DNA from 4 places in the Streptomyces sp. NPDC049541 genome. Region 4 is predicted to be linked to each of the others. Evidence: riboswitches for the same ligand, from Rfam matches in the RefSeq annotation. Region 4 holds a riboswitch; each other region holds the start of a gene.
The links. Region 4 has a riboswitch for thiamine pyrophosphate ahead of thiO (glycine oxidase ThiO). Riboswitches for the same ligand answer to the same signal wherever they lie in the genome.
Positions count from the first base shown of each region.

Region 1: another riboswitch for thiamine pyrophosphate. It lies ahead of ACIBW9_RS03980 (tetratricopeptide repeat protein); the one in region 4 lies ahead of thiO (glycine oxidase ThiO).
Region 2: another riboswitch for thiamine pyrophosphate. It lies ahead of ACIBW9_RS30605 (thiamine ABC transporter substrate binding subunit); the one in region 4 lies ahead of thiO (glycine oxidase ThiO).
Region 3: another riboswitch for thiamine pyrophosphate. It lies ahead of thiC (phosphomethylpyrimidine synthase ThiC); the one in region 4 lies ahead of thiO (glycine oxidase ThiO).

Region 1 covers NZ_JBITLY010000001.1:868,849-875,958, reverse strand. The annotation lists gene ACIBW9_RS04005 (hypothetical protein) at 1-102, shown strand, start outside; gene ACIBW9_RS04000 (prenyltransferase/squalene oxidase repeat-containing protein) at 128-1,198, opposite strand; gene ACIBW9_RS03995 (class I SAM-dependent methyltransferase) at 1,195-1,929, opposite strand; gene ACIBW9_RS03990 (glycosyltransferase family 4 protein) at 1,923-3,299, opposite strand; gene ACIBW9_RS03985 (TetR family transcriptional regulator) at 3,510-4,160, shown strand; gene ACIBW9_RS03980 (tetratricopeptide repeat protein) at 4,183-5,046, opposite strand; TPP riboswitch at 5,104-5,291, opposite strand; gene ACIBW9_RS03975 (ferredoxin) at 5,382-5,615, opposite strand; gene ACIBW9_RS03970 (aldehyde dehydrogenase) at 5,622-7,079, opposite strand.
Region 2 covers NZ_JBITLY010000009.1:144,531-151,640, forward strand. The annotation lists gene ACIBW9_RS30600 (ABC transporter permease) at 1-457, opposite strand, end outside; gene ACIBW9_RS30605 (thiamine ABC transporter substrate binding subunit) at 502-1,581, opposite strand; TPP riboswitch at 1,669-1,776, opposite strand; gene rlmN (23S rRNA (adenine(2503)-C(2))-methyltransferase RlmN) at 1,800-2,906, opposite strand; gene ACIBW9_RS30615 (hypothetical protein) at 3,090-3,434, shown strand; gene ACIBW9_RS30620 (hypothetical protein) at 3,590-3,787, opposite strand; partial or broken gene ACIBW9_RS30625 (hypothetical protein) at 3,838-4,041, opposite strand; gene ACIBW9_RS30630 (hypothetical protein) at 4,146-4,598, shown strand; gene ACIBW9_RS30635 (hypothetical protein) at 5,090-5,329, shown strand; gene ACIBW9_RS30640 (hypothetical protein) at 5,528-5,806, shown strand; gene ACIBW9_RS30645 (hypothetical protein) at 5,917-6,186, shown strand; gene ACIBW9_RS30650 (SRPBCC family protein) at 6,540-6,989, opposite strand.
Region 3 covers NZ_JBITLY010000003.1:197,131-204,240, forward strand. The annotation lists gene ACIBW9_RS13180 (metallophosphoesterase) at 1-458, shown strand, start outside; gene ACIBW9_RS13185 (hypothetical protein) at 652-1,521, shown strand; gene thiC (phosphomethylpyrimidine synthase ThiC) at 1,679-3,481, opposite strand; TPP riboswitch at 3,474-3,663, opposite strand; gene ACIBW9_RS13195 (YibE/F family protein) at 3,735-5,159, shown strand; gene ACIBW9_RS13200 (SsgA family sporulation/cell division regulator) at 5,303-5,740, opposite strand; gene ACIBW9_RS13205 (IclR family transcriptional regulator) at 5,839-6,666, opposite strand; gene ACIBW9_RS13210 (DUF5326 family protein) at 6,973-7,110, opposite strand, start outside.
Region 4 covers NZ_JBITLY010000001.1:1,132,885-1,139,994, reverse strand. The annotation lists gene thiE (thiamine phosphate synthase) at 64-714, opposite strand; gene ACIBW9_RS05200 (Rv2175c family DNA-binding protein) at 839-1,210, opposite strand; gene ACIBW9_RS05195 (NAD(P)/FAD-dependent oxidoreductase) at 1,302-2,543, opposite strand; gene ACIBW9_RS05190 (hypothetical protein) at 2,576-2,926, opposite strand; TPP riboswitch at 2,980-3,091, shown strand; gene thiO (glycine oxidase ThiO) at 3,089-4,243, shown strand; gene thiS (sulfur carrier protein ThiS) at 4,240-4,440, shown strand; gene ACIBW9_RS05175 (thiazole synthase) at 4,444-5,238, shown strand; gene pknB (Stk1 family PASTA domain-containing Ser/Thr kinase) at 5,357-7,110, shown strand, end outside.

The sequences.
Region 1 (7,110 bases), 260 kb from region 4:
TTCGACAAGGCCTGGGCCCGTGTGGTCGCGGGTTACGGCCTGGCAGCGGTGGTCTACCTGTTCGTCGGCCACGCGATCGCCGGACGGATGACGCGGCACTGACCACCCGCCCGGCTGCGCCCGGAGATCAGGCGCAGCAGTCCGGATCCAGCCCTCTCGGCAGCTGCTCGCCGCCGAACACCGTGCAGGTCGCCTCGTGGCCGCCGAGGGCGGCGACCGCCAGCAGCAGGGAGCCTGCCGTCCAGGTGGTCAGCTCCCGTGGCCAGATCGCCTCGTCCTCGAAGACGTAGCCCGTCCAGTACAGGCCGGTCTCGGGGTCCCGCAGGTGCTGGATCGACTGGAGGATGTCCAGCGCGCGGTCGGACTCGCCCATCGCCCACAGGGTGAGGGCGAGTTCGGCCGACTCGCCGCCGGTCACCCATGGGTTGGGGACGACGCAGCGCACCCCGAGGCCGGGGACGACGAAGCGGTCCCAGCCCTCCTCCATGCGGGCCTTGGCCTCCGTGCCCGTCAGCGCACCGCCCAGCACCGGGTAGTACCAGTCCATCGAGTAGCGGTCCTTGTCGAGGAACCGCTCCGGGTGGCGACGGATCGCATGGCGGAGCGCTCCGACCGCCAACTCCCAGTCGGGCTGCGGTTCTTCGCGCTGTTCGGCGATGGCGAGCGCGCAGCGCAGGGCGTGGTGGATGGAGGAGGAGCCGGTCAGCAGGGCGTCGGTGGTGAAGCTGCCGTCCTCCTCGCCCTTCCAGCCGATCTGGCCGCCGGGCTGCTGGAGCCGCAGGACGTACTCGACGGCCGCGTAGACGGCCGGCCACATGCGGTCCAGGAAGGTGTCGTCCCCCGTGGAGAGGTAGTGGTGCCAGACGCCCACCGCGATGTACGCCACGAAGTTCGTCTCGCGGGCGTGGTCGGTGACGTCCGCGAAGTCGCCGTCGGCGTAGGCCGCGTACCAGGAGCCGTCAGCGTTCTGGTGCCGTGCCAGCCACTCGTACGCCCGCTCGGCGGCCTCGTGCTCGCCCGCCGCGTCCAGGGCCATCGCGGCCTCGGTGTGGTCCCAGGGGTCCAGGTGGTGTCCCCGGAACCACGGGATCGCGCCGTCCTCCCGCTGTACGGCGAGGATCCCGCGGACGGTCGCGGCGGCCTGCTCGGCGGTGAGGACCCCGGGCAGGACGAGGTGTTCTGTCCGGGGAGTGGTCACCGGGCATCCACCGAGGGCAGGTGGGGCTTGGTCGCGTAGGCCACGAAGCTCTTGCCGATCAGGGGGTTGAGGGCCTGTTCGGCGACCCTGGTGGCCAGCGGCTTCTTCATGATGTCCCAGACCAGGAGCTTGTGGTACGCCTTCACCGGCAGCGCCTTGTCGTTGTCGACGCCGAACGCGCACTTCAGCCACCAGTAGGGGGAGTGGAGCGCGTGCGCGTGGTGGGTGCCGTAGGGCTCGAGGCCCGCCTCGCGGATCTTGGCCAGCAGTTCGTCCGCCTTGTAGATGCGGATGTGGCCGCCCTCGACCTCGTGGTAGGCGTCGGACAGCGCCCAGCAGACCTTCTCGGGGCCGTAGCGCGGGACGGTGATGGCGATGCGGCCGCCGGGCCTGAGCACCCGGACCATCTCGGCGAGTACGCCCTTGTCGTCCGGGATGTGCTCCATGACCTCGGAGATGATGACGACGTCGAAGGACTCGTCGGGGAAGGGCAGCGCCAGGGCGTCGCCCTCCATCGCCGTGGCGGTGGCGCCCGCGGGGGCCTCGCCCGCCTCCTTCATCGCGGCGAACCACTTCGCGACCTCGCGGATCTCCTCGCCGTTCTGGTCGAGCGCCACGACCTGGGCGCCGCGCCGGTAGCACTCGAACGCGTGCCGGCCGGCGCCGCAGCCGAGGTCCAGGACGCGGTCGCCCGGGGCGAGCGGGAACCGGGAGAAGTCGACGGTCAGCACGTGGCCCTGCTTTCGGAGTAGACAGCCTCTGAGGCCGCGAAGCGGCCGGGATTCCTGGCGGCGGAGCCGCCGATCGCCTCTCGGTACCGGGCCACCGTGCCCTCGGCGGCGCGCGCCCAGGTGAAGTGCCGCAGCACCCGCTCACGCCCGGCGCGACCGAGCCGCGCCCTCAGTTCCGGGTCGGACAGGAGACGGTTCAGCCCTGCCGCCAACGCCCCCGGATCACCCGGCGGCACCGCCAGGCACGTCTCCCCGTCCCTCCCGGCGACCTCCGGAATCGCGCCGCCGGTCGTCGCGACCAGCGGCGTGCCCGTGGCCATCGCCTCGGCTGCCGGCAGGGAGAAGCCCTCGTACAGGGACGGTACGCAGGCGACCTCCGCCGAGCGGACGAGGTCGACGAGTTCGGCGTCCGAGATGCCCTTGACGAACTCGACGGCGCCTTCGAGGCCGTAGCGTTCCATGGCCTGGGCGACGGGCCCCTCGGTGGGGCGCTTGCCGACGACGACGAGGTGGGCGTCCGGGTGCTCGGTGCGGACCTTGGCGAGCGCCTCGACGAGGAAGACCAGGCCCTTGAGCGGGACGTCCGCGCTGGACGTCGTCACGATCCGGCCCGGCACCACGGGGACGGACGGGTCGGGCGAGAAGAGGTCGGTGTCGGCGCCGATGTGCACGACGTGGATACGGTCGTCCCGTACGCCGAGGTGGTCGATGATCTCGGCGCGCGAGGTGCCGGAGACGGTGAGGACCGAGGGCAGGCGGCGGGCGACGCGCTTCTGCATGCGGGTGAAGGCGTACCAGCGCCGTTTGCCCCAGCGCTGCTGCCAGTTCTCGGCGGCGTCCAGCTCCAGCTGCCGGTCGACGGTGATGGGGTGGTGGATGGTGGTCACCAGGGGGGCGCCCACATCGCCCAACAGGCCGTATCCGAGGGTCTGGTTGTCGTGCACGACGTCGAACTCGCCGCGGCGGGCGCGGAGGTGGCGGCGGGCGCGCAGGGAGAAGGTCAGCGGCTCCGGGAAGCCGCCGGTCCACATGGTCGCGACCTCCAGCGCGTCGATCCAGTCGCGGTACTCGTCGCGCCCCGGGGTGCGGAAGGGGTCCGGGGAACGGTAGAGGTCGAGGCTCGGCAGCTCGGTCAGGCTCAGCCGGCCGGCGTAGTCCTCGCCCTCGTCGAGCACGGGGTAGGGCTGGGAGCCGATGACCTCGACGCGGTGGCCGAGGCGGGCCAGCTCGCGGGAGAGATGGCGGACGTAGACGCCCTGTCCGCCGCAGAACGGGTTCCCTTTATAGGTGAGGAGCGCGATGTGGAGCGGTCGCTCGCCGTCGGCGGCGAGGTCCTCCTGGGGACCCGCCTGACTGGCCTCAGCGGTCACTCTGGGCCCCCTTCTGCCTGCACTGTCCCGCGAGATTACGCCGGGACGCTAATCTAGAACAAGTTTCAGACTTGATCGTCCAGGAGGCTCTGAATCTACCGGCAGGTAGGGGCGCGGTGAGCAGTGGATCAGGTGATTCGCGCCACGGCCGGGGCCCTGCCAAACTCGGTGCGATCACCAGCCCTCACCGACTGTCACGGAACGGGATCCATGCCTGCGCAAGCGAAGGTGGCCAAGGTGGAAGCACGTACCTCGCAGCCGGCCTCCCCGCCCCTCACGGAGCGGCAGGAGGCGCGTCGTCGGCGCATCCTGCACGCGAGCGCGCAGTTGGCCAGCCGGGGTGGTTTCGACGCGGTGCAGATGCGTGAGGTGGCCGAGTCCTCGCAGGTGGCGCTGGGCACCCTGTACCGCTACTTCCCGTCCAAGATCCATCTGCTGGTCGCCACCATGCAGGACCAGTTGGAGCACATGCACGGCACGCTGCGGAAGAAGCCGCCGCAGGGCGAGACGGCGGCCGAGCGGGTCGCCGAGACGCTGATGCGGGCCTTCCGTGCGCTCCAGCGCGAGCCGCATCTGGCCGACGCGATGGTGCGTGCGCTGACCTTCGCCGACCGGAGCGTGTCGCCCGAGGTGGACCAGGTCTCCCGCCAGACCACCGTGATCATCCTGGACGCGATGGGCCTGGAGAACCCGACCGCCGAGCAGCTCTCCGCGGTCCGGGTCATCGAGCACACCTGGCACTCGGCCCTGATCACCTGGCTCTCGGGCCGTGCCTCCATCGCCCAGGTCAAGATCGACATCGAGACGGTGTGCCGGCTGATCGACCTGACGGATCCGACGGCGTCCGAAAAACCGTCCTAGCCGCACCCGAAACGGCGGCGTCTCAGCCGACCGTCGCCAGCCCGCTCCAGCTGCGCCCGATCGCCGCGCCGTCCGCCCACTGCGCGAGCAGCCGTCGGGCGTCCTCCTCGGGGGCCGCGAGGGACACCGTCTGGGCACCTGACGGCAGGCTCCGTTCCTGTTGATGGGTGCCCTCGCTGCAGCAGGCGCAGAGCACGCGAACGCTGCTGGCCGGTTCGGCGCCGTAGCCGTGCTCGCCGAACAGGTCGAGCAGGGCCCGCAGGTCGTCCGTCTCGCCGGCCGCCACGGTCACCTCCAGGGTGGGCAACTCGGAGGCCTCGAAGAGGAGCAGTTCGTCGAAGACGGGGAAGGTCACGCCGTCGAGGATCCGCTCCCCCTTGGGCTCGCCGTCGTGGACGACGATCTCGCCGTACCGACGGCCGCCGGTCACCGGCACGTTCACCACCCGCCCGCGTGTCGGGCACAGCCGCTCGATCCACACGACCTCGCGCTCGCCGCCGGTGTCGAGCCGCACGCAGGCGTTGCCGAAGCCGCCGACGATCTCGCCCTCGCCGTCGGGGAGGTCGATGCCGAAGCCGGCCCAGGCGTCGCGGGCCGTCGCCCAGTCGCGCTGGATGGTCGCGGCGATGCCCAGGTTCCAGTACGCGGGGTCGCCCTCGCCGCGCGGCGCCCGGGCCGCGGCCTCGCGTCCGAGCTCGTACGCCTTCGCCCAGTTCCGCAGGAACTTGTGGGCGAGCGCCGCGTCGTACCACCAGTCGGCGCTCGGTTTCTCGTCCGGGAAACGGGCGAGCACCTGCTCGTAGAGGCCGGCGGCGCGCAACCACTCCTCGGCCTTCCATGCCTCACGAGCCTGCTTGATCAGCTGTCCGGCCTCGGCCTTGCGCACGCTTCCCCGCCCCTGATCGCTCCTACGGCAACCGCAGGAGCGTATCGGGCACGCAAAGGACCTACGAGACGGGTTCCCTTCGCCGGCGTTACCCGGGTCAGGTAGTGGAGGTCGCCTTCCAGTCGCGGACCTCGCGATCCACGGCCTTCCGGCCTCTCAGCCCGGACCGTCGACGTCGGTCCCAGCGGACTGACTGCTTCACGCCAGAATCGGCTACTCCGGTTCGGACTCCCTCACTCGTCCCGTAGGCCAATTCCCAGAATAGAACGCCCGACCGGGAATGAAACCCCTGAAAGTAGATTTTTTCGGACTCTTTTCGGGTCCTGCTCGGGGCTCTACTCCTCCGGCGGGAACACGGGTTCCCCGCTCCCCAACAGCGTGATCACGATCGCCTCCACCGGGCAGTTCTCCGCCGCCTCCAGGATGCGCTCGTTGGCGTCGGGCTCCGGCTCGACGGGGTGCGACTGCATGGCGGAGTCGAGGCGGAAGGCCCCGGTAGCGCGGTGGACGCACTGGGCCGAGCCGATGCAGAGGGAGCGGTCGACCTCGACGTGCCAGCGGTCGCCCATGGTCGCTCAGCCCTCCCAGCCGGCCGGGAGATGGATCATCTTGTGTTCGAGGTACTCGCCATAGCCCTCGGGTCCGAACTCCCGCCCCAGGCCGGAGTTCTTGTAGCCGCCGAACGGACCGAGCATGTCGAGGCTGAAGGTGTTCACGGAGTACGTTCCGGTGCGGACCTGGCGTGCGACTTCGATGCCGTGAGCCACGTCCGCGGTCCAGACACTCCCGCTGAGCCCGTAGTCGGAGTCGTTCGCGATCTTCAGGGCCTCGGACTCGTCGCCGTACGGGAGCAGACAGATCACCGGGCCGAAGATCTCCTCCCGCGCGATGCGCATCGAGTTGTCGACGTCGCCGAAGAGGGTCGGCTCGACGTACCAGCCGCGGTCCAGGCCCGGCGGGCGGCCGCCGCCGGTGAGGATCTTGGCGCCCTCCTCCTGGCCGATGCGGATGTAGTCGAGGTTGCGCTGCTGCTGGCGCCTGGCGACGAGGGGGCCGACCTGGGTCGCCGCATCCAGCGGGTCACCGACGACCAGGGCGCTCGCCGCGGCCGCGAAGGCCTCGGCGAACTCGTCGTAGCGCGAGCGCGGCAGCAGGATGCGGGTCTGGGCCACGCACGCCTGGCCGTTGTTCATCCAGGCCGCCGGGACGACGCCCGCGACGGTGGTGGCCACGTCCGCGTCCGGCAGGACGACCGCCGCCGACTTGCCGCCCAGCTCCAGTGTCACGCGGGTGAGGTTGCGGGACGCCACCTCCATCACACGCTTGCCCGCGGCCACCGAACCGGTGAAGGCGACCTTGTCGATCCCTGGGTGTCCGACCAGGTACTCGCTGACCTCGCGGTCCGCGGGCAGGATCGACAGCACACCCTCCGGCAGACCGGCCTCGCGGGTGATGTCGGCCAGGATGTAGGCGTCCAGCGGAGACTCGGGCGACGGCTTGAGCACCACCGTGCAGCCGGTGAGCAGCGCGGGCGCGAGCTTGGCGGCGGCCACGAACTGCGGGACGTTCCAGGGGACCACGGCCGCCACGACCCCGACCGGCTCACGCCGCACCAGGATCTTCCCGAGCACACCGTCGCGCCGCTCCTCGTACGTGAAGTTCCGGGCGACGGTGATCGCCGCGTCCCACACCATCATCGCGCCGAGCGCCTGCGCGAGCACGCTCCACGAGTACGGGGACCCGTTCTCGGAGGAGATCACTCGGGCGATCTCCTCGTGCCGTACGGCGATCGCGTCCTTGATCCGGGTGACGACCTCGATCCGCTCGTCGAGCGTCATCCGCGGCCAGGGCCCCTCGTCGAAGGCACGGCGGGCGACGGCGACGGCCCGGTCGACATCCTCCCGAGAGGCGTGCGGCACCCGCCCGATGACCTCCTCGGTGTGCGGCGAGACCACCTCGATGACGTCCTTGCCGAGGGGGTCGGTCAACTCCCCGCCGATGAACAGCTGTCCGTGTTCCACGAGCTCGGTCATGGCCGACTGCCTCCCCGAAGCGCCTGTCTCT
Region 2 (7,110 bases), on a different contig from region 4:
GGTCGAGCTGCCCCCACAGGCCGCCGACGGTCCGTACGACCACGGCGTAGTTGAAGAAGACATGCGCCAGCAGGATGGCCCACACGGTGGTGTCCAGCCGTACGCCCCACAGCTCGTCGAGCAGTCCCCCGCGCCCGACCAGCGCCAGGAACGCCGTACCGACGACGACCGTCGGCAGCACGAAGGGGACGGTGACGACGGCCCGCAGCACCTGCTTGCCGGGGAAGTCGAGGCGCGCGAAGACATACGCGCCGGGGAGCGCGACCAGGAGCGTGAGCGCGGTGGAGGCGAGCGCCTGCCAGGTGGTGAACCACAGGACGTGCCGGATGTCGGACTGCGTGACGACGTCCACGATCCGCCCGAACTGCCACACCCCGTCCACCTTGAGCCCGCGCGCCACGATCGCGGCGACGGGCCAGGCGAAGAAGACGGCGAAGAACGCGACCGGCACGGCCATCAGACCGAGCCGCACCGCGCTCCCCGTCCGCCTTGCGCGGACGGCTACTTCAGTACGAGTGACGTCCACGACTTGACCCACTGGTCACGGCTGGCGGCGATCTTGTTCGGGGCCATGGTCTCGGGGTCCTTGGCCGGCTGCCCGAACTTCACGAACTCCGGCGGCACCTGGGCGCCCTCGATCACCGGGTAGACGAACATGTTGAGCGGCATGTCCTCCTGGAACTCCTTGCCGACCAGGAAGTCGATGAACGCCTTCCCGCCCTTGGTGTTCCGGGCGTTGCTGAGCAGCCCGGCGTACTCGATCTGCCGGAAGCAGGTGCCGTACGAGGTTCCGATCGGCGCGGTCTTCGGCTTCGGGTTGCCGTAGATGACCTCGGCGGGCGGCGAGGAGGCGTAGGAGACGACGAGCGGCCGGTCCGCCTTGGCCTTCTTGCCGCCCGCGGACCCCGAGAACTCCTCGTTGTAGGCCTGCTCCCAGCCGTCGACGACCTTCACGCCGTTCGCCTTGAGCTTCTTCCAGTAGCCCTGCCAGCCGGTGTCGCCGTACTTGGCGGCGGTGCCGAGCATGAAGCCGAGGCCTGGCGAGGAGGTGGAGGCGTTCTCGGTGACGAGGAGGTTCTTGTACGCGGGCTTGACGAGATCGTCGAACGACTGGGGCGGTGCCAGCTTGTGCTTGCTGAAGTACGCCTTGTCGTAGTTGACGCAGATGTCACCGGAGTCGATCGGGGTGACCCGGTGCTCGGCCTGGTCGACCCGGTACTGCGCCTGGATCCGGTCTGCGCCCTTCGCCTCGTACGACTGGAACAGCCCGTTGTCGAGGGCCCGCGAGAGCAGGGTGTTGTCGACGCCGAAGAAGACGTCGCCCTGCGGGTTGTCCTTGGTGAGGATGGCCTTGTTGACGGCCTGACCGGCGTCGCCGCTCTTGAGGACCCTGACCTTGTATCCGGACTGCTTCTCGAAGTCCGCGAGGACGTTCTTCGAGACGGCCCACGAGTCGTGGCTGACGAGGGTGACGGTCTTGGAGCCGCCGGAGTCCTCGCTGCCGGACGACGACGAACCGCACGCGGCCAACGTGACGAGACCGAGGCCGACCGCGGCGGCCACGAACGTCTTGGTGTGCACTGAATTCCTCCTGGCTGACCAGGAAGAGACGCGGCCCTGCCCGGGAGTGCCGGAGCATTCCAGCGGCTCCCGGGCAGGGCGCAACAGCTCGAGTGAAGACCGAACTTCCTACCCAGAATGACCTGGGCAAGGTTCAGAGGGTCTGCGGCCCGGTTGCCGCACTCTCAGCGCTGTGGCGCTCCCCTGTCGGAATATGAAGATGTACGTACGGGCTCAGGTTACCGCTCGGTGGCCGCGAGCTGGCCGCAGGCCCCGTCGATCTCCTGCCCCCGGGTGTCCCGGATCGTCACCGGCACACCGTGCGCGGCGATGGCTTCGACGAAGGCCTTCTCGTCCTCGGGCCGGGAGGCGGTCCACTTCGAGCCGGGCGTCGGGTTCAGCGGGATGAGGTTGACGTGGACGGGCTTGCCGCGGAGCAGCCGCCCGAGCCGGTCACCGCGCCAGGCCTGGTCGTTGATGTCGCGAATGAGCGCGTACTCGATGCTGAGCCGCCGCCCGCTCTTCTCGACGTACTCGAACCCGGCGTCGAGGACCTCGCGCACCTTCCACCGCGTGTTGACGGGGACGAGGGTGTCGCGCAGCTCGTCGTCCGGCGCGTGCAGCGAGATGGCGAGCCGGCATTTGAAGCCCTCGTCGGCGAACCGGTGGATCGCGGGCACCAGACCGACGGTCGACACGGTGATGCCGCGCTGCGACAGCCCGAGCCCGTCGGGGGCGGGATCGGTGAGCGCCCGGACGGCCCCGACCACACGCTTGTAGTTGGCGAGCGGCTCACCCATCCCCATGAAGACGATGTTGGAGAGCCGGGCCGGGCCGCCGGGCACCTCTCCGTCCCTGAGCGCCCGCATCCCGTCGACGATCTGGTGCACGATCTCGGCGGTGGACAGGTTCCGGTCGAGCCCGGCCTGCCCGGTCGCACAGAACGGGCAGTTCATCCCGCACCCGGCCTGCGAGCTGATGCACATGGTCACCCGGTCCGGGTAGCGCATCAGCACCGACTCGACGAGCGTCCCGTCGAACAGCCGCCACAAGGTCTTGCGCGTCGTCCCCTGGTCGGTCGACAGATGCCGTACGACCGTCATCAGCTCGGGAAGCAGCGCCTCCTGCAGCTTGCCGCGCGCACCGGCCGGGATGTCGGTCCACTCCGCCGGGTCGTGCGCATACCGCGCGAAGTAGTGCTGCGACAGCTGCTTGGCACGAAACGGCTTCTCGCCGATCTCGGCCACCGCTTCCCTGCGCTCGGCGGGCGTGAGATCGGCAAGATGCCGCGGCGGCTTCTTGGCTCCGCGGGGGGCGACGAAAGTGAGTTCTCCGGGCTTAGGCATGGCTGTACCAGTGTCGCAGATCAACTCATGTGACCTGCGACTGTGAGCGAGGACACCTGCCGTTGGTGGTCGTCATGCGTCACCGCTGAGCGGCCTCGGACGGCCCAGAGACGGCCCGAAACTCTCGGATCATCCATGGTCTGACCAGCTAGCATCGCTGCCATTCCAGGGGACGGGGGCGTCATGGCAATCGGCCGCAAGGGCTCGCGACGCATCGTCGTCGACGGCACGACTTACCACTGGCGCCTGCGCCGCCGGCCCACGTACGACCAGGCTCTCTGTGATCGACCGTGCACGTACGCGGTGCAGCACGCGGACACCCCTGGCACGACCCTGGTCGTCACCACGAATCAGCCTCATGCCAGCAACTGGTTCGGTGCGCCAAGTGTCCCGGTTCTGCCCAGCGACGTCGCCGCCGCTATCGCGTCGGCTCTCCGTCAGGGCTGGTCCCCTACGCAGCAGGGCTCACCTTTCCACCTGGACCAGTCCGAAGGCTTCGCCGTCGGCCCCGGCGCTGCACACAGCTGAGCCACTCTTGGCCGACGGGAAGCCAAGCGCTTGGAAGGCGCTTGGAAGGCGCTTGAACTGACCACCGGATGAGTGGGCCGGACCTGGCAGGTTCCGGATGCTGAGCGCGGAGGTCCGGCGACTTCGACACGCATTCGACGTGACCCGGCGTGGGTCTACGGCCGCCGGTAGGCCGAAGGGGCGACACCCGCTTCCGGCTTCCTGCTGAAGGACACGTAGGCGGGGTGCTCTGGATCGCCGATCTGCATGAGGGCGAAGAGATCAAGGTCATGGTTCGCGAACCTGTGGAGGTACTGGAGGAACAGCTCCAACTCCTCGTCCGACAGCCGCTCATCGTGCCGCTCGTTGCGCATGACGTCACGATACGAGCCGAGGGCCTACGGCATGAGGCGGCTCTGTCCCGTCAGCGGTTGATCGGGATCTCGTAGACGATCTCGCAGTGAGCGGCGGGCACGACGATGTCCGCTGTCTCGACGGGCCGTCCCCGCCTGCCGTCCGCCAGGAACTCGTACGTCGTAGGGACGCACAGCTCGCCTTCGGTGATGCCCAGTCGCGCCGCGATCTCCGCCGGGGCCAGCACCTTGGCGTCCCAGTCCCCTTGCCTGCCGGGCAGACTGGTCCCCTGGCCCCGCCGAATTCCCCCGGGCGGGGCCCCAACCATGTCCGGCGTGGCACCATGCCCCCTCCGGCACACCGCTTCATGGGGGACACATGCGTACCCGCGCCACCATCACACTCACCATCTCCCTGCTCGCCATCCTCACCGCCTGTTCATCGTCCAGCGATGACAAAGCCGACACCCCGAACAGCAGCCCCACCACGGCCGCCGAGACGCCGACCACCACCCCGACGCCGCCCGGCACCGTCGAACTGGAGCGCGTCGCGGACACGTACGTGAACCTCTACTTCGGAGGGGCTGGGGAGGGGGCGTACGCCTTCCTGTCGAAGCGCTGTCGCGCCAAGGCAGACCCGGCCACGTACGCGGCTACCGTGGATCAGGCCGCGAAGGATTACGGGCCCGACCACCCGGCGACGGACGTGCACGCGACGGTCTCAGGGGGCATGGGCCGCGTCTCGTACAAGGTGAAGGGCCTGCCGAAGTTCGACCAGCTGGGGCAGCCGTGGACGGTTGAGGGCGGCGCCTGGAAGTACGACGCCTGCTGACCCTGCGCGCCATCCGGGCCCCGTCGACCAGCGTCGGCTGGGCCCCTGTCGTGCCCGGCGGAGTGCAGCCCTCAAGATCCTGCCGCGCCCGGTGATGACGAGGCATCCGTGATAGCTCTGGCCGCCCTCCGCAGCGGCGCCCCCCACTCGGTGGAGGAGCGGGTACAAGCCACTGGCGCGCATGCCGGAGTCCTCAGTCGCCGACTTCAGCGCATGCGGATGCGCGGATTCGAACACCTTGGCCTGGAGCGAGCAAGCGAGGGGGCGATCACGAGCCTGACCTGCGGATTCCCCACGTTGGACACTGTCCGGTGGAACTCGCCCCTGCGAACCTTGGTCCCCGTGAGTTCCCGTCAGTTCTGACACGGGAGTGGCACGGCCCGCGGGCAGCACCGGTCCCCTCTAGGCGAACCACTCCATGGTCGCCGCTCAACTCATTTGACCGGAGGAGCCTCAGTTGCTCTACTGCGATGCCGGACCGGGGAGGACATGTGGCAGAAGGGCCGGATGTAGATCGCGACATTCTGGAGGGGCGCACAATCCTCGCGGTGAAGGCGATTCGTGAGGCACAAGGATGCCCGCTCCAAGAAGCGGTTGATCTTTACCATCAGCGCTACGGCGAGCTTCATCCTGAGCCGGACTCAGCCCAGAAATCCTCCCGGCCCCGCGTGCTGCGGTTCGAGCGGGATGGCTCTTTGGTTGTGTTTGAGGGACTGCAAGACGGTCAGTAGCCCGTCTACTGATCACCGGTCTCGCTGACCAGCGAGACTGAAGACCGCACGGCTCTGACCAGTTCAGATGCCGTGGGCTTCCGTCTTTGCCGGTCGGCGTCGGGCGCCCTCGCACGGCCCAGGCACGGCCCGGGGCACTGAAGGCTGGCCGGGAACCCGCACTGATGTGGTGTCGTAGGGATCGGCTACGTTGCGCGGATGACTGACACGGATCCGCTCGTGCCGGCACTCACCGGCCTGCTCGTTGACATCGTTTGGTGGCTGGACAGCTGCGAGGACGAGGAAGTGGATCCGGATTCTGCGGTGAAGACGATGGAGAGCGTGGGCTGGGTGCTGCTGCAACTGCCCTCAGACCAACGCGAACGGCTCTTGCACGTGCTTGCGCACTTGGCCGAAGCGGAACAAGATCCGGGACGGCGCGATTTCCTGGAGTCATTTCCCGTCGCCTTCGGCATCGTCGAGGACGAGGAGAGCTGACCCAAGCCTGGCTGCTGGGAGCCAGTTCAGCTACTCCCGAGCGCAGACACGGAGACGGAGCACTCGAGTGGGAGCGCCCGCGTCAACTGGGGCCTATCGCAAAGGAGATCATGAGCTGCGAGGGTGTCGCCGTGCGGATGCCGCTCTATGCCTTGATCTTGTTGCTCGGTGCGGCTTCGGCGATCAACAAGGCACGCAAAGGACAGTGGTATACCGCAGGAGGGATCTTTCTCCCCATCCTCGGTGTGGATGTCATGCTGTTTGGTGGAGTGGAACAGCATTGCTCGCTGTTCTTGTGGCTGGGTGTCGCCCTCGCTGTCGTCGGATTCGGTATGGAGTTCACCGCTTACCGGAGAACTCGTCCATCGGTGCCCCAATAGACGACCGAAGCACCAGTTGGGAAGATCGCTTATGCGGATCCAGCCTGACCTGGCAGAACGTTGACCTGTGTGTTCTCGGGGGGATCGCCGACGTTCCCCGTCGGTACCCGCTGCCTGCTCTCCCATCGGACACGCGAGGGAAACGGGCGGCTGCCTGCAGGCGGGGGATGAGCGGTTCGCGGACTTCCAGCGGATCGCCAACCCCCGACTCCGCAACGCACAGCTTCCTGGTGATCTACGAGCGGGCCTCAAACCGCTGGCCGTAGCCGTCAGTTCTTCGGATCACGGCCCTGGGACGACCCCGGAGCCCCTCAGAGCCCTCTGCCTGGCAGCAGATCCCGCGGTGTGGGCGCCTATGCGGTGGTGTGCTCCAGCTTGTTCTTGAGCAGTTGCTCGTTGCGCGGCATCTCCTTGCGGACCTGCGGGCGGACGACCAGGGGGAGCAGGACCTTGCCGATGCCGTGTCCCTCGAAGTCGAGGTCCATGGTGACGTGGGTACGGCGACCGTCGTCGAGGGGCGTGATCTCGCCGTGGAAGTTGCCCCTGATAGGGCCGTCGATCCCGCGCACGGTCCAGGAGCGCTGCGGTTCGTACTGGGTGCACTCCATGGTCATCGGAATGTCGCGGCGGCCTATGTGCCGCGTGACCCGGACCCGGGATCCGAGTCCGAAGGGGCGGTCGTCGAGCTGTTCGGTGGCGACCGCGCTCAGCTGCCACTCCGGCATGTGGGAGGGGTCGATGATGTACGCCCAGGCGTCCTCGGGACGGCAGTCCACGTCGAACTCCTCGTGGATGGTGGACATGGCGCCTCCTCTTCGGGTTCGGGAGGTTCCCTTTGGGGGCTTACACCGGAATCGTCCCACTCGGCCGGCCGCTCCGCCATCGTCCGAAAAGCCTTCCGAAAAGCGTGGAGCCCCCGCCCTC
Region 3 (7,110 bases), on a different contig from region 4:
GTCTCCAGGACCATCACCTGCAGTGGATGGCCCGCCTGGACGCCGTCGAGGAGGTCGACGGCTATCTGCTCGTCCACTCGGACACCACCGCCTACCTGGATTACGGCGATTCGATCGAGGCGGTCAACGACACCGTCCGCGAAACGCTCACGCGCAACGACGCCGACGAATGCTGGGATCTGTTCCGCAAGTTCACCAAGCGGTTCTCCTTCCGCGACGAGGGCGGTGCAGACGCCGTACGCTCCCTGCTGGATACGTACGGCGGCACGCGGATTGTTCACGGTCACAGCCCCATTCCGTATCTGCTGGGCGAGGTCGGCTCCGAGGAGGGCGAGGACAGCGCAGGGCCTGTGGTCGAAGGACCGCACGTCTACGCCGAGGGACTCGCCATCGCGATGGACGGCGGAGTGACCATGGCCGGAAAGCTGCTGGTCCAGCAACTGCCGCTGGATATCTGACCCTTCACAGGGCAGGTGTCCCCCCAGGGCGGAACCGCGACAAACGGCGCAGGCCAGGGCCCAATTTCTTCAAACCCCCTGTCACCGTGTGCCGTCACCGCTCTACCATCGGCTTATCCGTAGCAGGCTCCCCTCCGTTTCTGCCCGACGGCTCGTTGGCATGCGAGCCCCAAGCCCTACGGAGCATCGGGGGATGCACATGAACAGCGTTCCGCAGCACCTGCTGAGCGAGGACCGCCAGGAGTACGAGCGGGTCCTCGATGAGGCGCTGCGCTCCGCCCCAAACCGCCCGGAACTGGCCGCTGTCGGCAAGCGGCTCAACCCCGAACAGCTGCGCACGATGGCGCTCAACGCCACCGCACTCATCACGGTGGCCGCTGCGGCCGAGTACCAGCACTACGTGAAGGTCCGCGAGGAACTGCGCCAGCCGGCGTCGTCCACCCCGCCGTCCACCCGTGAATCCGGCTCTGCGGAGCCGGGCGCGGCGGCAGCGGGGCTCGCCACCACCCTCGGCGAGGCCGCCGAGCCGGCCGGCGCGGGCGCCGTCGCCGTCGCCGCCGTCCTCACCCCCGTCCTCGCCGGAACAGCTGCGGTGATCTTCCTGCTCGTCGGGTACATCATCAAGTCACTGGAACCCAAACAGGTGTTTGGCAAAACCATGATCACCGCCGGTTGGGTGTTCGGTGCCATGACCGCGGCCGCGATCCTCGTCGCCGCTGTCGGGCTGCTGCTCACCGCCCTGCGCAACCAGCCCTCGCTCGAGTCCGGACCGTACGGCGAGCTGAGCGGGGAAGTGGCCGCGGCCAAAGAAGCCTGGCGCGAAGCGCTCCTGGAGCGCGGCATCATGCCGTTCCTCAGGGAGGCACTCGCCGACCCCGGCACCGCCGCGGCGCTGCACACCGCGACTCCGCCGACGTCGACCAGCCGCATGCCTCACCTCGGCTACGACCGGCCGGGCTTCAGCAGCCCGGACGACGGCTCGACCCCCAGCCCGCGCCCGAGCTTCACCAGCCCGGACTACACCAGCCCGGACTTCGGAGGCCCGGAACACCAGCCGGAGTAACCGTCGGCTTGCGCCCCCCGCATCAGAAGGCCCGTCAGGGCCCGCAGGGGGAGCGCAAGCCGAACACCGACAGCGCCGACGGCTCCGCCGCACGGCACCTCACACCGAGGAGCGGGACCGTCTTCCACGTCAGGGAAGCGACTCACCCCGGCATACGTCAGTCCGCGATCGGCAGGTACACCCTGTTGCCCGCGGCCGCGAACTCCTTCGACTTCTCGGCCATGCCCTGCTCGATCTCGGCACGGCTTCCGCCGTGTTCGCGGCGGATGTCCTGGGAAATCTTCATCGAGCAGAACTTCGGCCCGCACATCGAGCAGAAGTGGGCGGTCTTGGCCGGCTCCGCCGGGAGGGTCTCGTCATGGAACTCCCGTGCCGTCTCGGGGTCCAGGGCGAGGTTGAACTGATCCTCCCACCGGAACTCGAAGCGGGCGTCGGACAGCGCGTCGTCCCATTCCTGCGCCCCGGGGTGCCCCTTGGCGAGGTCGGCTGCATGGGCGGCGATCTTGTAGGTGATGACACCGGTCTTGACGTCGTCACGGTTGGGCAGGCCCAGGTGCTCCTTGGGCGTGACGTAGCAGAGCATGGCCGTGCCCCACCAGGCGATCATCGCGGCACCTATGCCGGAGGTGATGTGGTCGTACGCCGGTGCGACGTCCGTGGTCAGCGGGCCGAGCGTATAGAACGGAGCTTCATCGCAGATCTCCTGCTGAAGGTCGATGTTCTCCTTGATCTTGTGCATCGGGACGTGTCCCGGGCCCTCGATCATGGTCTGTACGTTGAAACGCTTGGCGATCCGGTTGAGTTCCCCGAGCGTGCGCAACTCCGCGAACTGCGCCTCGTCATTGGCGTCCGCGATCGACCCCGGCCTGAGGCCGTCGCCCAGCGAGTACGTTACGTCGTAGGCGGCCAGGATCTCGCAGAGTTCCTCGAAGTTCTCGTACAGGAACGACTCCTTGTGGTGCGCGAGGCACCACGCGGCCATGATGGAACCGCCACGCGAGACGATGCCGGTCTTGCGGTTCGCCGTGAGCGGGACGTACGGCAGACGGACGCCCGCGTGGACCGTCATGTAGTCCACGCCCTGCTCGGCCTGCTCGATGACGGTGTCCTTGTAGATCTCCCAGGTGAGCTCCTCGGCGCGGCCGTCCACCTTCTCCAGGGCCTGATAGAGCGGCACCGTGCCGATGGGGACGGGGGAGTTGCGCAGCACCCATTCACGCGTGGTGTGGATGTTGCGGCCCGTGGAAAGGTCCATGACCGTGTCGGCGCCCCAGCGGGTCGCCCAGGTCATCTTCTCGACCTCCTCCTCAATGGAGGACGTCACCGCGGAGTTGCCGATGTTGGCGTTGACCTTCACCAGGAACCGCTTGCCGATGATCATCGGCTCGATCTCCGGGTGATTGACGTTGGCCGGCAGTACCGCGCGGCCCGCCTCGATCTCCTCGCGGACCACCTCGGGCGAGACGTTCTCCCGGATAGCCACGTACTCCATCTCCGGCGTGATCTCTCCGCGGCGGGCGTACGCGAGCTGCGTGACCGCCTGGCCGTCGCGACTGCGGCGCGGCTGGCGCGGCCGACCCGGGAAGACCGCATCGAGGTTGCGCAGACCGCCTCGTGGAGAGGTGTGCTTGATCCCGTCGTCCTCGGGACGGGCGGGACGGCCCGCGTACTCCTCGGTGTCACCGCGCGCGATGATCCAGTTCTCGCGCAGCGGAGCGAGTCCCCTGCGCACATCGGTGTCGACGAGCGGATCGGTGTACGGGCCCGAGGTGTCGTACAGCGTGACCGACTGCCCGTTGGTGAGATGCACCTGACGGACCGGCACCCGCAGATCAGGGCGTGAGCCCTCGACATACGCCTTGTGCCAGCCGATGGACTTCCCGGCCTCCTGGGACGATTCGCCCTGAAGGGGCTGTTCGTCCTGGTTGGAGGCAGGCGTGCGTGCGTCCTTGTTGGTCATGAGACCTACTCCCTACGCCGGCATTACCCGGTAACAGGTTCGGCGGTCGACGCAGCGGCTTCCGTCTGTCGACGTTTCGTGGGGAACATCACTCGACTTCGGTGATGTTCCACGTGAAACATCGCTGGGACGGAGGTCAGCGCCCTCTCAGCCCGGTGCTCCGAGCTCCCGCGTGTGCAAAGGTGCCTCCACGCTAGCGTCAATTCGGGCGCGCTGAACAGAGGGCCCCTGTCGTTCTTGCGATGATCTGGCGGTGACCACGACACATCAGCCCTCCTACCCTCCTCCGGAGCCGCCCCGCGGACACCGCTCCGGAGACGGCGGGGGCCATGGTTCCGGTGGGGGGCACGGGCACGGCCATGGTTCCGGTGGCGGGCACGGTCACTCGCACAGCCACGGTCCTGCGGCCCCCGTCTCCAAGCACCTGCGCAAGGTCATCGCCGCCATCCTCATCCCGTTTGCCGCGGCCGTGGCGGTCGGGCTCGTGGTCCTGTGGCCCGGCGGCGCCCCGCCGCACCAGCGCACCGGTGTGGGTTTCGACCGGCAGACCCAGCAGGCGACGGTCGTCGAGGTCGTGAGCGTGAGCTGCAAGTCGGTGAACGCCTCGGGCGAGACTCCGACAGGGGACACCTCCACTGCCGAGGGCTCCTCCGCCCAACAGCAGGCGAAGGGCACCTGCAAGAAGGCGACGATCCGCGTCGACACAGGCAAGGACAAGGGCCGTACGTTCACCGAGATCGTGCAGCCGGACCAGTCTCGGCAACTGCACGAGGGTGAGAAGGTCGTCGCCGCCTACGAGCCCTCCGCGCCGAAGGACCTGCAGTACTCGGTCGCGGATGTGAACCGCCGCTTTCCCATGGCGCTGCTGGCCGGCATCTTCGCGCTCGCCGTCGTGGTGGTGGGCCGGATGCGCGGAGTGATGGCCCTGATCGCGCTGGCCGTCAGCTTCATGGTGCTGACCTTCTTCATCCTGCCCGCGATCCTGCAGGGCTCGGATCCGCTGCTCGTGGCCGTGATCGGATCGAGCGCCATCATGCTGATCGCGCTCTACATGTGTCACGGTCTGTCGGCCCGCACCTCCGTGGCGGTGCTGGGCACGCTGCTCTCGCTCGTCCTGATCGGCCTGCTCGGCTCCGAGTTCATCGGCTGGGCCGCCCTGACCGGCAACACGGACGACAACACCGGTCTGATCCACGGCCTGTACCCGTCGATCGACATGAGCGGCCTGCTGCTGGCCGGTGTCATCATCGGTTCGCTCGGTGTCCTCGACGACGTGACGGTCACTCAGACGTCGGCGGTCTGGGAGCTGCACGAGGCGAATCCGTCGATGGGCTGGCGGGGGCTGTACCGGGCGGGCATCCGCATCGGCCGCGACCACATCGCATCCGTCGTCAACACCCTCGTCCTCGCCTACGCGGGCGCCGCGCTGCCCCTGCTGCTGCTCTTCTCCATCGCACAGAGCGGCGTGGGGACGGTCGCCAACAGCGAACTGGTGGCAGAGGAGATCGTACGCACGCTGGTGGGCTCGATCGGCCTGGTCGCCTCCGTGCCGGTCACGACCCTCCTCGCGGCACTGGTGGTCGCGGCCGACCGTCCCGGACCGGAGCAGGTCGCGGGCACCGCGGGCGCAGCACCTGCCGCGGCGCGCGCCGGACGGGGCCGACGGCGCAAGCGGTGAGGCGAGGGCCACTCGGGCACGCATGAACAGACGGTCGGGGCGGGACGGACTCCAGCTGCCGTGCACATGGAGACACGGAGAAGCGTTACTGCGTCCTCCGCGTCCCACGCAGAAGCGTTCCGGCCGGCCCCCGCCGTCCCGTCTCAGCCCGCGCTCTGCTCCTCCGCCAGGATGCGGTCCAGGGCCTCGTCGAGGTGGGCGTCGAAGTCGGCGAGGGAGCCCTCCTGACCGAGGGGCACCAGCTTGTCGGTGCGGTCGAGGAACGCGATGAGCGACGCCGTGGACGCACGGAACAGCGCCTGGTCGCGGCCGACCTGAAGCCGGATCAGGACCTCTGCCAGGGAGTCGGGTTCGGCCGGTGAGACGCGCACATCCCCTTCCCCACACGGCCGGCACACCCCGTCGATGAGGAGCTCACGACCGAACGCCCAGGTCACCGGCGCATCTCCGGGCAGGTGGAAGGTAAGCCTCACGGCATAGGGATCACAGCTCTCGTAGCTCAGCTCCACCGGGATGCGGAAGGAGAGCTCCTCGGACACGAGAAAGCTCATCATGACCTCTGCCTGTACGGACTCGCGCATCGCCTACCCCGTCATGTGAAGCCGACCGGCTGGGAGTGATCCCCTGACACTGGTGGAATCTTGCTGAACGTACACGACAGATCACAAGGAGTGAGTTTTCAGATACTGATAGAGAGCGCGAGTGACCCCATCAGCTTTCCGATTTCGCTCTGCAGTTGCCGGGCCGCGGACATCAGCCGGTCGGCCTGATTCGAGGGCAGAGAAATGGCCATCGTCGCGGCCGTCGCGCCCACCGTGATCGGGATCGCGGCGCAGACCGTCCCCAGCGCGTACTCCTGCCGCTCCGTCACCGGCTCCATCCGCTGCGTCCGCTCGAGCCGCCGCAGCAGGGTGTGGCTGTCACGGACGGTGTACGGGGTGATGGACTGCACGGGGTAGCGGTCGAGGTGGTCGCGGCGGGCCGCGTCGTCCAGCTGGGACAGCAGGCACTGGCCGATCGCATGCGCGTGTGCGGTCTCGCGGAAGTCGGCCCACTCCTCGACGGCCGGGTTGCCCGGGGTGTCCGAGACGCACATGACCTCGACCTCGCCGTCCCTGTAGACGGCGTAGTACACGGGCACACCGATCGCGTCCCGCCAGCCGGCGAGCGCGTCGACGATCGTGCTGCGACGTTTCTGCTGGGCTCCGCTGCTGCTCAGTCGCACCGCCGCGTCACCGAGGAAGAACAGGCCTTTGTCCCGGCGCAGATAGCCCTCGTGGACGAGGGTCCGCAACAGGTGGTACGCCGTCGGGAGCGCCAGACCGGTCTCGCGGGCGAGCTGTTTGGCGGGGGCTCCGTGCTCGTGCCCGGCGACGCATTCCAGCAGGCGCATCGCGCGCTGGACGGATCCGATGAGGGTTGCGGACTGCGGCTGCGCCGGAGCGGTTTCCGGGGACGGCTGCACCGGTGGTGCGGTCAGGCGCGAGGATGCGCGGGGTGCCGGCACGCGCTCCTGCGTGGCGGGGCCCGGCTGTTCGGGGGGCCTGATGCGATGTCCGGGTGCTGGGGTGGGGGGTACGTGGGGATCCGTGGGTGCGGTGTCTACCGTGGCCAAGGGTCACTCCCGAAGCGCGAGGGGGCTGCCCGTGCCGTGGGGAACACGGGAGGGGTGTACGCCGCTCGCGGGGTCGCCCCCGCGTCGAATTCCGGACTCTAATGGCCAGGTCGCGCCTTGATGCGCCCTGTCCGGAAAACTTCCCTCGCGCGAGGGAACCGGTGATTCCTGTTACCGATCACCGGTGTCCCAGGGCCCTCACCAGTCGCTGCGCGACGAGGAGCTCGACGTGAACTTCCGCACGACGTAGATCAGTCCGCCGACCAGTGCCACGAAGACCAGAAGCTTGAACAGCAGCCCGATGACGAAGCCGACGACGCTGGCTATCAGCCCGCC
Region 4 (7,110 bases):
CGGACAATCCTTCTGGCGCCCATCGGACAATCTGCTGGACGCCGGACTCCGGCGAGGCCTGCGCTACGCGCTCCGCAGCCGCTTCGCGAACTCCTGGGCCGCCGCGCCCGGATCGTCGGCCTCCGTGATCGCACGGACGACCACCACGCGGCGGGCGCCGGCCTCGAGCACCTGGTCGAGGTTGCCGAGGTCGATGCCGCCGATGGCGAACCAGGGGCGCTCGGCGCCCAGGGAGGCGGTGTACCGGACCAGGTCGAGGCCGGGGGCGTGGCGGCCGGGCTTGGTGGGGGTCGGCCAGCAGGGGCCGGTGCAGAAGTAGTCCACGCCCTCCTGGACGGCGGCAGCGGCGGCCTCCGACTCGGCATGGGTGGAGCGGCCGATGAGGACGTCCGCGCCGAGGATCGCGCGGGCCGCGGGGACCGGGAGGTCGCCCTGGCCGAGGTGGAGCACGTCGGCGCCGGCGGCGTGCGCGACGTCCGCGCGGTCGTTGACGGCGAGCAGCTTGCCGTGGCGGGCGCAGGCGTCGGCGAAGACCTTCAGGTGCTCCAGCTCCTCGGCGGCCTCCATGCCCTTGTCGCGCAACTGCACGATGTCGACGCCGCCGGCCAGGACGGCGTCCAGGAACTCCGGCAGGTCGCCCTGGCGCCTGCGGGCGTCCGTGCAGAGGTAGACGCGGGCGTCGGCGAGCTCGGCGCGTGCGGCGGTGTCGGGCATACGAGGGTCCCCCGTGGGTGTCGTTCCTGGTCGGCGGCGTACGGGCCGCAGTGAACCGCGGCCGCGGCCCTGTGGGCGGACCCCGGCCCGTACGCCGGACGTTGTTCGGTTCAGCCTGTTCGGATCAGACGGCGAGCGCCTGGGCCCGGCGCTTCACCTCCGTACCGCGATTCTCGCTCAGCGCCTGCGCGGGGGTGCCGGGCAGGCTGTCGTCGGGGGTGAAGAGCCACTCGATCATCTCTTCGTCGGTGAAGCCGTCGTCCCTCAGGAGCGTCAGGGTGCCGGTCAGGCCCTTGACGACCTTCTGCTCGGCCGCGTCGATGAATGCGGCGGGCACATGCAGCGCGCGGTTCTCACCTCGGCGTACGGCGATGAGCTGGCCCTCCTTGACCAACTGCCGCACACGCGTCACCTCGACGTCGAGCATCTCTGCGATGTCGGGGAGGGTGAGCCAGGCGGGGACGAGAGCATCGATCTTTGCGTCAATCTCGGTCACGGAGTCAAGCCTGCCATCCCGCACCGACAGTCGGAAGCCAGAAGCGTCCGACCTGGGGTTTCACCCCCCGTCGTGGCCGCCGTTCCGCGTACTACGCCGTGGCCGTCTTCAAGGGCCGTGCCGGGTCCGCCAGCAGCTCGGGGTCCATCGGGGTGCCCGCCTCGATCAGCCGTCTGCCCTGCGCGAGATCCCTCGGCCTGCCGACCGCCAGCAGGGCGACCAGGCGGCTCTCGCGCAGCCAGCAGACGGACCAGGCGGGCCCCGACGGGTCTCCGCGCCACAGGGTCGTGTCTGCGGCGGTGTGATGACCGGCGTACTGGACGAAGCGGCCGAACTGCTCGGACCAGAAGTACGGGACCGGGTCGTAGACCGCGGGGGGCGCGCCGGTGGCCTCGCCGACGATGTTCGCGGCCACCGTGCGCGGGCCCTGGAGGGCGTTGTCCCAATGGTGGACCAGCAGGCGCTCGCCATACCGTCCCGAGGGGAAGGAGGCGCAGTCGCCGACGGCGTAGACGTCCGGTGCCGAGGTGCGCAGGTGGGCGTCGGCCACGACCTCGCGGTGCGCGCCGAGCTCGATGCCGGAGCCGGGCAGCCAGGCCGTGGCGGGGCGGGCGCCGATGCCGACCACGACGGCGCCCGCGGACAGCCGGGAGCCGCCGTCGAGGACGACCGCGCCGGGCTCGATGTGCGCCACGCGCGCGTGCGTACGCAGTTCGGCGCCCGCGTCGGCGTACCAGGCGGCCATCGGTGCGGCCACCTCCGCGGGCAGCGCGCCGGCGAGCGGCCGGTCGGCGGCCTCGACGACGGTCACCGCGCAGCCCGCCTCGCGCGCGGCGGTGGCGAACTCCGCGCCGATCCAGCCCGCGCCGACGACCACGATGTCGTGCTGCCTGGCCAGCACGGGCCGCAGCCGCTCGGCGTCGTCAAGGGTGCGCAGCAGATGCACCCCGGGCACGCCCTCCGTGCCCGGCAACGTGATCGGTTCGGCGCCGGTCGCAAGAACCAGGACGTCGTAGGGCACGGGCCCGGTCTCGGTGTCCAGCTCGTGCTCGCCGGGGCGCACGCCGAGCACCTCGCACCCCAGCCGCAGTTCGATGCCGAGCGCCTCGAAGTCGACGTCGAAGGCGGAGCCCTCGGCCTTGCCGAGCAGGACGGCCTTGGACAGCGGCGGCCGGTCGTAGGGCTGATGGGGCTCGGCGCCGATCACCGTCACGGTGCCGGTGAAGCCCTGTTCGCGCAGGGCGACGGCCGTCTGGACACCGGCCATGCCCGCGCCGACGACGACCACGCGCCGCGCCGGTGACGTGCTCACTTCCCGCGTCTGCTCACTCACCTGATCACCATAGACAACTGACTATTCGTCAGTCAGGAGTCGTGCTCAGTGACCTGCTCCACAACACTGGTCCCGCTGCCCGACTGCGACTCCCACTCCCAGGTCTCCTCCAACCGCACCCGCCCGTCCGGCAGCTCCACGACGGCCGAGACGCAGTGCCCCGAGGAGGTCGTCCCGTCGTTCTTCAGCTGGACGTACCGGAAGTCCAGCCGGTCACCTGACCGCGTACCCACCAGATGCCCGCGCACGACGTCGCCGCCCGCGTACTCGGCCCAGACCTCGCCGCCCTGCTCGTGGTAGGTGAACCGGGTCCGGGTGCCCACCTGACCTGGGGCCTGGTCGGCGACGGGGGCGAGGACGAGGCCGTCCAGCGAGCGGGGCATGACGGAAGGCTCCCTTACAGAGGCGCGGCGGGTCGGGCTAGGGTGGCCAACGTACAAGCACTCGCGGGAGCCCGGACGCACCGGGCTGAGAGGGAGGCTGGCGGCCTCCGACCGTACGAACCTGATCCGGGTCATGCCGGCGAAGGGAGGGGCTGGACGCCCATGTCGTCACGTACGTCAGACGTCCTCGTCATCGGGGGCGGAATCATCGGCCTGGTCACGGCCTGGCGGGCCGCGCAGCGCGGCTTCGGCACGGCCGTCGTGGACCCCGAACCGGGCGGTGGGGCCGCCCAGGTGGCCGCCGGGATGCTGGCCGCGGTCACGGAGCTGCACTACGGCGAGCAGACCCTGCTCGGCCTCAATCTGGAGTCGGCCCGCCGCTACCCGGACTTCGCGGCCGAGCTGAGCGAGCTCACCGGTCAGGACCTCGGCTATCGCCAATGCGGCACGCTCGCCGTCGCCCTGGACGCCGACGACCGCGCCCATCTGCGCGAACTGCACGCCCTGCAGCGGGAGTCGGGCCTGGATTCGGAGTGGCTGACGGGGCGCGAGTGCCGGCGCCTGGAGCCGATGCTCGCACCGGGCGTGCGCGGCGGCCTGCGGGTGGACGGAGACCACCAGATCGACCCGCGGCGACTGGCACGCGCGCTGGTGGCCGCGTGCGAGCACGCGGGTGTGGTCTTCCACCGCACCTGGGCCGAGCGTTTCCATGTCGTACGGGACCGGGCCACCGGCGTCACCACGACCGACGGCGCCGAGCTGGGCGCGGGCCAGGTGGTCCTGGCGGCCGGCAGCCTCAGCGGACGGCTGCCGGGCGTCCCGGACGAGGTGCTGCCACCCGTGCGCCCCGTGAAGGGGCAGGTGCTGCGGCTGACCGTGCCGAAGCGGTACGCGCCGTTCCTGAGCCGCACGGTGCGCGCCGTCGTCCGCGGCAGCCATGTCTACCTGGTGCCGCGCGAGAGCGGTGAGCTGGTGATCGGTGCGACCAGCGAGGAGCTGGGCTGGGACACGACGGTCACCGCGGGCGGGGTGTACGAGCTGCTGCGTGACGCACACGAGCTGGTCCCCGGGATCACCGAGCTGCCGCTGACGGAGACGCGGGCCGGTCTGCGCCCCGGTTCTCCGGACAACGCGCCCCTGCTCGGCCCGACCGCACTGCCCGGTCTGCTGCTGGCCACCGGTCACTACCGCAACGGCGTGCTGCTCACCCCGGTCACCGGCGACGCCATGGCGCACGCCCTGGCCACCGGTGAACTCCCGGACGAGGCACGCCCGTTCACCCCCAAGCGTTTCGCGCTTCTGGAGCAGCCCGCATGAACATCTCCGTCAACGGAGAGCCCAGGGAGTTCGCTCCCGGCACGGCTCTCGACACCGTCGTACGCGCGCTGACCCCGGCACCCTCCGGAGTGGCCGCCGCCCTGAACGAGACCGTCGTCCCGCGCGCGCAGTGGCCGTCGACGTCCCTGCGTGAGGGGGACCGCGTCGAGGTCCTCACCGCCGTCCAAGGAGGCTGACCCATGGCCGACGACCCCTTTGTCATCGGCGGTACGTCCTTCACGTCCCGTCTGATCATGGGCACCGGCGGTGCCCCCAGCCTCGACGTCCTGGAGCGGGCGCTGGTGGCGTCCGGCACGGAGCTGACGACGGTCGCGATGCGGCGCGTGGACCCCTCGGTGCACGGCTCGGTGCTGTCCGTCCTGGAGAAGCTCGGCATCCGGGTACTGCCGAACACGGCGGGCTGCTTCACCGCCGGGGAGGCCGTGCTGACCGCCCGCCTCGCGCGCGAGGCGCTCGGCACCGAACTGATCAAACTCGAAGTGATCGCCGACGAGCGCACCCTGCTGCCGGACCCGATCGAGCTGCTGGACGCGGCCGAGACCCTGGTCGACGACGGCTTCACCGTGCTGCCGTACACCAACGACGACCCGGTCCTCGCCCGCAGGCTGGAGGACGTCGGCTGCGCGGCGATCATGCCGCTCGGCTCGCCCATCGGCTCCGGGCTCGGCATCCGCAACCCGCACAACTTCCAGCTGATCACCGAGCACGCGCGCGTGCCGGTGATCCTGGACGCGGGTGCCGGTACGGCCTCGGACGCGGCGCTCGCGATGGAGCTCGGATGTGCGGGTGTGATGCTCGCCTCAGCGGTGACGCGGGCCCAGGAGCCGCAGCTGATGGCCGAGGCCATGAAGCACGCCGTGGAGGCGGGCAGGCTCGCGTACCGGGCGGGCCGCATCCCGCGCCGCCATTTCGCGGAGGCGTCCTCGCCGCACGAGGGGCGCGCGCACCTGGATCCCGAACGCCCCGCGTTCTGAACTCGCGTTCGACAAGTTCCGGAAGTCGGTGCGACGTCCGTCACAGGTCGGCTGCAGTCCCGCTCCGATCTCACCCGAACCGGCAGCCCTGTCAGTCACGGCTCGTACACTCACCTGCGTGGATACGACCCTTCAGGACCCTCTGGTCGGGCAGGTGCTCGACGGGCGCTATCGCGTGGACGCGCGGATCGCGGTCGGCGGGATGGCCACGGTCTACCGGGCCCTGGACACCCGCCTCGACCGCGTGCTCGCGCTGAAGGTGATGCACCCGACGCTCGCGGCCGACGGCACCTTCGTCGACCGGTTCATCCGCGAGGCGAAGTCGGTCGCGAGGCTCGCGCACCCGAACGTGGTGCAGGTCTTCGACCAGGGCACCGACGGGTCGTACGTCTACCTCGCCATGGAGTACGTCGCCGGGTGCACCCTGCGGGACGTGCTGCGCGAGCGCGGGGCGCTGCAGCCGCGCGCCGCCCTGGACATCCTGGAGCCGGTGCTCGCCGCCCTCGGTGCCGCACACCGCGCCGGGTTCGTCCACCGGGACATGAAGCCGGAGAACGTGCTGATAGGGGACGACGGCCGGGTCAAGGTCGCCGACTTCGGCCTGGTGCGTTCCGTGGACACGGTCACCAACACCACCGGCACCGTCCTCGGTACCGTCTCGTACCTCGCTCCCGAGCAGATAGAACACGGCACGGCCGACCCCCGGGTCGACGTGTACGCGTGCGGTGTCGTCCTGTACGAGATGCTGACCGGGGACCGGCCGCACGGCGGGGACTCCCCGGCGACGGTCCTCTACAAGCACCTCCACGAGGACGTCCCGCCGCCGTCGGCCGCCGTGCCGGGGCTGCCGTACCGGCTGGACGAGCTGGTCGCGTCGGCGACCGCCCGCACCCCCGGCCTGCGCCCGCAGGACGCGGTGGCGCTGCTCGCGCAGACCCGCGAGGTGCGCGTCGCGCTCAGCCCGGACCAGCTGGACGTGCTGCCGCCGCAGGCCCTCGCCGCGGACCACCGGCGCATCTCCGAGGACCGTACGAGCGTGATCCCGCGCGCGCTGACGGTGCCGCGCCCGCTGCCGGTGAACGAGGACGAGGCCGTCCTGCACCGCACGAGCCGCCTGGAGACTCCCCCGCCGCTGCCGCCGCGGCGCCGTGGCGCGCGCTCCCGGCGGGGTCCGCTCACGGTCCTCGTCGCCGTACTGCTGATACTCGGGGTCGGCACGGGCGTGTGGTACATCAACTCCGGCCAGTTCACCAAGGTCCCGTACGTGCTGGCGAAGACCCAGACGCAGGCCACCCAGCAGCTGCAGAAGGCCGGCCTCGACCTCGGCGCCGTCAAGCACGCGTACAGCGACACGGTGCAGCGGGGCACGGTCATCAGCTCGGACCCCGCGCCCGGCACCCGCATCCGTGACAACAGGTCGGTGGCGCTCACCATCTCCGACGGCCCGGAGACCGTGCGGGTGCCCGATGTGTCGGCGCGGACGCTGGCCGAGGCGAGGGCCCGGCTGAAGAAGAGCGGGCTCGAGCCCGGCATGGTCACCCGGCAGTTCAGCGACGACGTACCCAAGGGCTCGGTGATCTCCACGACCCCCGAGGCGGGCACCAAGCGGCACGCGGGTTCGGCGATCGCGCTGGTCGTCAGCAAGGGCAGCCCGGTGGACGTCCCGGACGTCACCGGTGAGGACCTTCAGGACGCGAAGGCCGACCTGGAGAGCGCCGGTCTGACGGTGAAGGTCGCCTCCACCCAGATCAACTCCGAGTACGACAAGGGCCAGGTCGCGGCGCAGACGCCCGCGGGCGACAGCCAGGCCGCCGAGGGCGACACGGTGACGCTGACGCTGTCCAAGGGCCCGGAGATGGTCGAGGTCCCGGA